2 regions of the Stenotrophomonas sp. 63632_Sma genome follow, and region 2 is predicted to be linked to the other one. Evidence: predicted binding sites of a transcription regulator. Region 2 holds the regulator's gene; the other holds the start of a gene.

Region 1 (4,363 bases), 830 kb from region 2:
CGGTGCGCGCGATAGTCGACCCGCGGTCGACTCTACCTGTCCTGCCGTCATCGCTGCAGTGCGCGCCGTCCCGGCGCTTCCTGCAGGTCCGCACTGGCCACCACCACGCGGTTGCGGCCGCTGCGCTTGGCCTCGTACATTGCCGCGTCGGCACGGGCCATCAGCCGCTCGTAGTCCGGATGACCGTCGTGGCCGGCCACGCCGATGCTGGCGGTCAGTGCCAGCACCTGGCCGTTGGCCAGTGCCACCGGCGACTGTGCGATCTGCCGCCGCAGGCTCTCGGCGATCACGGTCGCCTGCGATTCGCTGGCAGCCACCAGTACCACCACGAATTCTTCGCCGCCATAGCGGAACAGGTAGTCGCTGCCGCGCGTGAGCTGGCCGAGCAGGCCGGCGACGTGCTGCAACGCGCGGTCGCCGGCATCGTGGCCGTGGCCGTCGTTGATTGCCTTGAAGTGATCCAGGTCGAGCAGCAGCAGCGAGAACGGTGTGCGGTTGCGTGTGGCCAGCTCGATTTCCCGGCGCAGCACGGTGGGCAGGAAGCGACGGTTGAGCAGGTTGGTCAGCGCGTCGCTGCCGGCATCCAGTTCGCCGATGCGCTCGAACAGCAGTGTCATCAGGGTGCGGATGGCGGCCAAGTCCTCGCGGATGGCCGGCAGCACCGCCAGTCGCTGCGCCGGAGCATCGCCGCTCGCGCGCTGCAGGTGGCCATCAATGCGGGCCATCAACTGGCCCACCTGCTGCGTTTCGCTGCTTTCGCCGAAGCTGGGGATGCCCTTGTGGGTGAACCACAGGCCGAACTCCGAGGTAGCCAGGCTGGCGTTGTCGCTGGCCTGCACGTGGCCGGCCAACGCGTAGAGCAGGGCGTTTTCCCAGTCCAGCAGCAGTGCGCGCTGGCGCTCGCGTTCGGTACCGACGTTCTGTACCAGCGAGAACAGCCGGTAGGCGGCGTCGGCACGGGTGGAGCGCTCGCGCGCGTGGGTGTAGGCCAGGGTCATGCCTTCCATGGCGATATCCATGATCGCGCTGAGGCAGTCGATGGCGGCAAATGCGGTGTCGCTGTCCGGTGCATCGTCGCGCAGGCGCACGAACAGTTCGTGCTTGAGCACACGCGCACCGCGGGTAACCAGGTCGACCGGAATGCCGACGCGGGCGTGCACGTCGCCGATGATCCGCTGCGAGGCCACGGTGTTGGCGATGCCGCTGGCATCAGTGGTCAGCAGCTGCGCCAGCCAGCGCTGCATGGCCGGCTGCAGGCGCTGCTTGACCTGGTCGTGGGACAGGAAACGGCGCGCACGGGTGTCCTGCAGCAGTACTTCGTAAAAGCGCTGGGCCAGCGCGGGTGGGGCATCGGTAGCAGCGGCCGTGAGCAGCGCGGTGGCGGCAGGGCCGGCCTGCAGCAGACACTGCTGCCAGGCCTCGGCCAGCGGCTGGCTGGCATCGTCCAATTGGGGTGGTTCCACGTCGATCTCTGACTGCGTACGGCAAACCACGGGTATCGGCCGCGGCGGCATACGGTTGATGGCGGGTTAGCCGGCCAGTTTACGCGCGGTGCAGGGTTGCACGGTGCGCAAACCACATCGGCGCCGCTGCGGCAATGAGTGAACGCATTTGAGAATCAATCGCATTGATGGGGGAATGCGCGCACGGAACGGGCTGCAGGTGCCTGCTGCAGGACTGCTCCGCCTCCCCCTCGTCGTTGCCTCAAGCCCTTTGCCAGAGGCCCCGTAGCCCTGCCAGAAGGTCCTGATCATGTCCCCTGCCGTTGTCCTTTCGCCGCGCCCGCTGGCGCTTGCCGTTGCCGCCCTGCTGGCCGGCAGCGCCCTGACCGCCCACGCCGAAACCGACGCCACCGATATCGACACGGTGCACGTCACCGCCTCGCAGATCGCGCGCCAGGCCCTGGGTACCTCGACCATCACCGCAGAGGACATCGCCAGGCGCCCGCCGGCCAACGACATCGCCGAGCTGCTGCGCACCATGCCCGGCGTCAACCTGACCGGCAACAGTGCCTCGGGCCAGTACGGCAACAACCGCCAGATCGATCTGCGTGGCATGGGCCCGGAAAACACCCTGATCCTGGTCGACGGCAAGCGCATCGGTGCGCGTGATGCCGTGCGCATGGGCCGCAGCGGTGAGCGCAATACCCGCGGCGATACCAACTGGGTGCCGGCGGAAATGATCGAGCGCATCGAAGTGCTGCGTGGCCCTGCAGCGGCACGTTATGGCTCGGGTGCTTCCGGTGGCGTGGTCAACATCATCACCAAGCGCCCGACCGGCGACCTGACCGGCGCGGTCGACCTGTATGGCCTGGTGCCCGAGCACAGCGCCGAAGGCGGCAGCGAGCGCGTAGGCCTGCAGCTGAGCGGGCCGATGACCGACACCCTGTCGTTCCGCCTGTACGGCAATCTCAACAAGACCGACGCCGATTCGCTGGAACTCAATCGTGACTTCGCGACGAATCCGAACGCGGTGCCGCCGGCCGGTCGCGAGGGCGTCAAGAACCGCGATGTCAACGCGCTGCTGCGCTGGGACGTGACCGCCAACCAGGTGGTCGAATTCGAAGCCGGCACCAGTCGCCAGGGCAACATCTATGCTGGCGACCGCGCGGTCAGCACCACCGGTACCTCGACACCGATCGATCTGGGGGCGTTGGCCGAGCAGCAGGCCGAGACCAACCGCATGTACCGCAACACCGGCGCGATCACCCACCGCGGCCGCTGGGGTGATGTGACCTCGCGGGTAACGGCTGCAGTGGAGGCGGTGAACAACTCACGCATCAACGAAGGCCTGGCCGGTGGCCCGGAGGGCAGCTTCAACGGCACCGACTGGTCGACCTCGCGCCTGCGCAACTACCAGCTGGACGGCGAAGTCAGTTTCCCGACCACGCTGGGTGGTGCCGAGAACATCTGGACGCTGGGCTTTGAATACCTGGACAGCCGCCTGACCGACCCGTACTCGATGAGCCAGTCCAGCAGCAGCGGCGGCGGCATCCCGGGGCTGTCGGCCGATCGCGCACGCGGCAAGTCCGACGCGCAGACCACCGCCGTGTTCGTGGAAGACAACATCTACCTGGGCGAGCGCTGGATCGTCACCCCGGGCCTGCGCTTCGACCACCACAGCCAGTTCGGCAACAACACCAGCCCCAGCTTCAACGCGCAGTTCCGCATCAACCGCGACTGGGTGGTGAAGGGCGGTATCGCCCGTGCATTCAAGGCGCCGAACCTGTACCAGTCGAATCCGGACTACCTGTACTACACCCGGGGCAATGGCTGCCCGAATGCACTGCCGAGCCTGGGCGCCGGCTGCTACATGCGCGGCAACTCGGACCTGAAGGCGGAAACCAGCCTGAACAAGGAACTGGGTATCGAGTGGGCACCGCAGAGCGGCTGGCAAGCGTCGTTGACCTACTTCCACAACGACTACAAGGACAAGATCCAGGCCGGGTACAACCAGATCGGGCTGACCGCCGACACCAAGGGTCGCATCTTCCGCTGGGAGAACGCACCCAAGGCGATCGTGCAGGGGCTGGAAGGCAACCTGGTGGTCCCGCTGCTGGGCGAGCAGGGCAACCGCCTGAAGTGGAGCAACAACTTCACCTACATGGTGGAGAACGAGAACAAGAGCACCGGCCAGCCGCTGTCGGTGATTCCGAAGTACACCGTCAACACGATGCTGGACTGGCAGGCCACCGACAAGTTGTCGCTGCTGCTGACCGGCACCTTCTACGGCAAGCAGAAGCCGGCCACCACCAACATCAACAATGATCCGCGCTGCACCGGCACCTGCGATCCGTCGATCGCGCTGCAGGACCGTGGTGCGTACAACATCTGGGGCGTGAGCGCGCGCTACAAGGTGACCGAGACGGTCAGCTTCGGTTTCGGCGTCAACAACCTGGCCGACAAGCGCCTGTTCCGCGAGGCCAACAGCAGCGATGCCGGCGCGGCGACCTACAACGAGCCGGGCCGCGCGTACTGGGCCAGCCTGCGCTTCGGGTTCTGACCGCAGGCGGATGTCGGTCCGCTGCGTTCGCCAGGCGTGGCCTGGCGTTGCCGGCCGCGCTCCGGTAGCGCCGGGCCATGCCCGGTGAGGGACCGCGTGGCCTGCAATGTTATAAACACCGTGATAGTTTCCCCACGGCCGCCGGCGTAGCCTGCCTCCATCGCAAAGGAGCTGTTGCCATGGGCCACGACCACGATCACCTGCCATCCGAGATCCGCCACGAGAAACCCTTGTGGTGGGCGCTCGGCCTGACCTCCACCTTCCTCGTCGTCGAGGTGGTGGGCGCGTTCTGGACCAACAGCCTGGCGCTGTTGTCCGATGCGGCGCACATGGCCACCGATGCTCTGGCATTGATGATCGC
Region 2 (4,363 bases):
AGCTCTGGGTCAGGGCGATCTCGGTCAGGTTGTGGCGGATGCGCTCGAGCTGCGCGTCCTGGCCCGGCTGCAGGCCTTCGGCGCGCAGCTGTTCGGTCAGGCTGCGGCATTCCTCGGCCAGGTCCAGGGTGCGGTGCGTGGCCTGTTCGGTCATCGCCACCACGTGGTCCAGTCGCGCGCAGGCGTCGTCCAGTTCGCCGGCTTCGCTCGGCACGGTCGGCAGTTCGCCCAGCGCCTGTCCCAGCTCGCGGGCCAGCCGCGAGAGGCCGCTCATCATCGGCTGCGTGCGCAGCGCGACCAGCCCGTCGATGCGCTGCCGCCAGGCGGCCTCGTCACCGGATTCGAGCGCGTCCAGGGCCTCCTGCAGGCGCAGGGCGAGGGCGTTCTTGTCGACCGTGGTATCCATCAGGCGCTGGCCGCCAGGCGTTCGAAGATCTTGCCGAGCTTCTCTTCCAGCGTCTGCGCGGTGAACGGCTTGATGATGTAGCCGTTCACGCCGCTCTGGGCGGCTTCGATGATCTGCTCGCGCTTGGCTTCTGCCGTGACCATCAGCACCGGCAGGGTCTTCAGCTTGGCATCGGCACGGATGGCCTTGAGCAGCTCGATGCCGGTCATCACCGGCATGTTCCAGTCGGTGACCACGAAATCGAACGGCTGGCTCTGCAGCAGCGACAGCGCGGCATGCCCGTCCTCGGCTTCGGCGGTATTGGTGAAGCCCAGATCGCCCAGCAGGTTCTTGACGATTCGACGCATGGTCGAGAAGTCGTCGACGATCAGGATGCGCATGTTCTTGTTCAAAGCAGAATTCCTTTGTTGTTCATTCCGGACGGCCGGGGGCAGCCGCCTCGGGGATGTTCATTCTTCGAGGCCTGCGTCGGCAGCCTCGAACAGCTTCAGCCGGCCGCGCAGGCGCAGTACCGCCTGGCCGTGGATCTGGCAGACCCGCGACTCGCTCACGCCGAGCACCGCGCCGATCTCCTTCAGGTTCAGTTCCTGCTCGTAGTACAGCGAGAGCACCAGTTGTTCGCGCTCGGGCAGGTGGCCGATGGCCTTGCCCAGCTCGCGACCGAACTCACCGCGCTCCAGTACCTGCTGCGGGGTCGGCCCGCCCTGGGCGACGGTGTCCAGCTCGCCCTGGTCCTCGATGCGCGATTCCAGGCTCAGCACCTGGCCACGTGCAGCGTCTTCCATCAGCCGCAGGTACTCAGGCAGCGGCATCTCCATCGCGGCGGCCACTTCAGTGGCGCTGGCGGCACGGCCACTGCTCTGTTCCAGGCGGCGGATGGTGGCGGCGGCATCACGTGCACGGCGGTGCACCGAGCGCGGGACCCAGTCACCACGGCGGATCTCGTCGATCATCGAACCACGGATGCGGATCGAGGCGTAGGTCTCGAAAGAAGCACCCTGGTCGGCGTCATAGCTGCGCGAGGCTTCGATCAGGCCCATCATGCCGGCCTGGATCAGGTCGTCGACCTCGACGCTGGCCGGCAGGCGCGCGGCCAGGTGGTGGGCGATGCGCCGCACCAGGTCCGAATGCTGGGCGATGACTTCGTTTGCAGCCGAGCGCTGCACTTCCCTGTACTGGGCTGCGCCTTTCATGCCGTCACCCCACGCTGCTTGAGGATGCGTTCGAGGAAGAACTCGACGCCGCCACGCGGTTCGGTCGGCGCCTGCCAGCGCGCGGTACGGCGCGCGATCTCGGTGATCGCCAGCGCCGCCGGGCTGGACGGATAGGCCTTCACCACCGGCTGCTGGCGCTGCACCGACAGGCGCAGCCAGTCATCCTGCGGCACGCAGCCGAGGTAGTTCAGCGAGACATCGGCAAGGAACTTCTCGCAGACGCGGGTCAGCTTTTCGTACAGCACGCGGCCCTCGTTCGGGTCGCGCACCATGTTGGCCACCACCTGGATGCGGTCCACGCCGCGCTCGCGCGACAGCACCTTGATCAGTGCGTAGGCGTCGGTGATCGAGGCCGGCTCGTCACAGACCACCACCACGGTGTCCTGTGCGGCCTGGCAGAAGGTCAGCACGCCATCGGTGATGCCCGCGGCAGTGTCCACCACCATGATGTCCAGCTCGCGCTCCAGCTCGGAGAACACGTTGACCAGGCCAACGTGCTCAGCCGGGGCCAGCTCGGCCATGTGCCGGCGGCCGGATGCGGCCGGGACCACCAGTACGCCGTTCGGGCCTTCGACGATGACGTCGTCCAGCGAACAGCGCCCGGCGACCAGGTCGGCCAGGGTAAAGGTGGGGTTCAGGCCCAGGATCACGTCGATGTTGGCCAGGCCGAGGTCGGCGTCCAGCAGCAGCGTGCGCTTGCCCATGCCAGCCAGGGCCACGGCCAGGTTGGCCGACACATTCGTCTTGCCCACGCCGCCCTTGCCGCCAGTGACCGCAATGGTGCGCACAGGGCCGAGCGGCTCGCTGCGGGTGGCCGACAGCGGGAAGGTCTTGGTCAGCTTGGCGTACTCACGCGACGGCATGGTTCAACTCCGGGTTGCAGGGCATATCGGCCGCGCGGCGCAAATCTTCAAGGCGAAGTACAAGATTGGCTGCACTGGCCCGGTGCAGGTCCTCCGGGACGTCCTGGCCATCGGTCACCCAGGTGATCGGCAGGGCATGGTCCACGGCCACCGACAGGGCGTTGCCGAAGCGGCCGGTCTCGTCCAGCTTGCTCAGTACCAGGCCCTGCAGGTTGGCGGCGCCGAAGCGGCGGACCACCTCGTCCATGTCGCCGAAGCTGGTGTTGGCCGGCAGCACCAGCAGGGTGCGGACCTGGCGGGCGGCACGCAGCCACTGCAGCTGGGCGGCCAGGGCGCGGTCGCGCGGGCCCAGGCCGGCGGTGTCGATCAGCACCAGCTTGTAGTCCTTCAGGCGTTCCAGCAGCTGGTCCAGGTCGGTGCCGCTGTTGGCCTCGTGCACCGCGATGCCGAGCTGGCGGCCGTAGCCGTACAGCTGCTCGCGGGCACCGATGCGGGTGGTGTCGGTGGTGACCAGGGCCACGTCACGCGGCGCGTGCTTCTCGGCGAAGCGCGAGGCCAGCTTGGCGATGGTGGTGGTCTTGCCGGCGCCGGTCGGTCCGACCAGTGCGATCACACCACCTTCTTCCAGCGGGTCGACCGGGGCGATCGGCAGCTTGCGCGAAATCAGCCCCAGCATCAGGCCGCGGCCTCGATGGGCCTCGGTCTCCAGCGGGATCTGCATGGCCACGTCGCGGGCCAGGCCGGCATCGAAGCCATACTCGTCCATCAGGTCCAGCGCGGTGGCGCGCACCGGGCAGCCGCGCAGGCGCTCGTCGGTGAAGCGGTTCATCTCGCGCTCGATCACATGGCGCATGCCGGCCACTTCCTGGCGCAGCTGGCGGATCTCGGCGTCGTCCTGGGCCACCAGGGTCAGTGCCGGGGCTGGGGCCAGCACGGGGGCAGCGCCGGTTTCGTCGCTGGCTTCGACCGGTGCCGGTTCGCTGGCGACGATCCCGGGTTGCGCTTCGGTCACGGCAGCGGTAGGCAGCGGCGGCGGCTGCACGGCCGACGCCGCGCATTCGTGATGCGTCTCGTGCGGCGGGTCGATCTGGAAGCGGGCGCGGTTGGCCGGTGCGGCGGTGCTGGGCGCCGGTGCGACGATGGCTTCGGCGAACGGAGCGAAGGGCTGATCCGGCAGCGCCGGTTCGTTGACGGCGGCGCGTGCCAGGGTGGCGGCGAAGCCGGTGCTGCCGCGGGTCGGCACGATCTCGTCGGCGCTGTCCAGGGTGCGGCCGGTGGCGCCGACCGCAGCGCGGGCGAGGGCAGCCACGGCCGAGGTGGTTGCGGCGACCGGTTCCGGTGCCGGGGTGTTGCTGCGGCGGCGGGTGACCGCGGCGATCACCGCGTCGGCGGCGGTGCGCGGCTTCGGCGCCGGCGGCGGAGCGATGTCACGACGCGAGGCTTCCAGTGCACGCTGCACGGCGCTCTCGTCGTAGTTGGCGGCGGCGACGATCTCGATGCCTTCCTCGATCCGGCGGTTGGACAGGATCACGGCGTCAGGACCATGTTCCTTGCGCACCAGGTTCATGGCCGAGCGCATGTCGGCGGCGACGAATCGTTTGATTTTCATGCTGTGGTCACGGGACGAAGACGGCGGGGTGGCGGTCGGAGAACTCGGGTGGTCGGTGGTCTGCACGGTGCGGGTTCCCCTTGGTATCTGTCTGTTGCGTTGGTTCGAAAGTGGTGTCTGTTTTCTGGCGCATCGGAGGGCGGCGTCAGCTGATCGTTCCGACCAGCTTCAGGCGCTTGTCCTCCGGCACCTCGCTGTAGGCCAGGACCGACAGCGACGGAACGCTGTGGCGGACCAGGCGGGCCAGCGCGGCACGCACCGGGCCAGGTAC

What was found. The regulator FliA, encoded in region 2, starts transcription of late flagellar genes. The targets are predictions, from matches to a motif close to TAAAGTTTNNCNNNCNNNGGCCGATAA.
Region 1: the regulator FliA is predicted to act here: its motif matches at 1,496-1,522, upstream of ACZK45_RS06085 (GGDEF domain-containing protein).

The regions. Positions count from the first base shown of each region.
Region 1 covers NZ_CM151220.1:1,321,924-1,326,286, forward strand. The annotation lists gene ACZK45_RS06085 (GGDEF domain-containing protein) at 48-1,463, opposite strand; gene ACZK45_RS06090 (TonB-dependent siderophore receptor) at 1,753-4,002, shown strand; gene ACZK45_RS06095 (cation diffusion facilitator family transporter) at 4,182-4,363, shown strand, end outside.
Region 2 covers NZ_CM151220.1:2,155,471-2,159,833, forward strand. The annotation lists gene ACZK45_RS09955 (protein phosphatase CheZ) at 1-406, opposite strand, end outside; gene cheY (chemotaxis response regulator CheY) at 406-798, opposite strand; gene ACZK45_RS09965 (RNA polymerase sigma factor FliA) at 856-1,599, opposite strand; gene ACZK45_RS09970 (MinD/ParA family ATP-binding protein) at 1,596-2,483, opposite strand; gene flhF (flagellar biosynthesis GTPase FlhF) at 2,470-4,092, opposite strand; gene flhA (flagellar biosynthesis protein FlhA) at 4,238-4,363, opposite strand, start outside.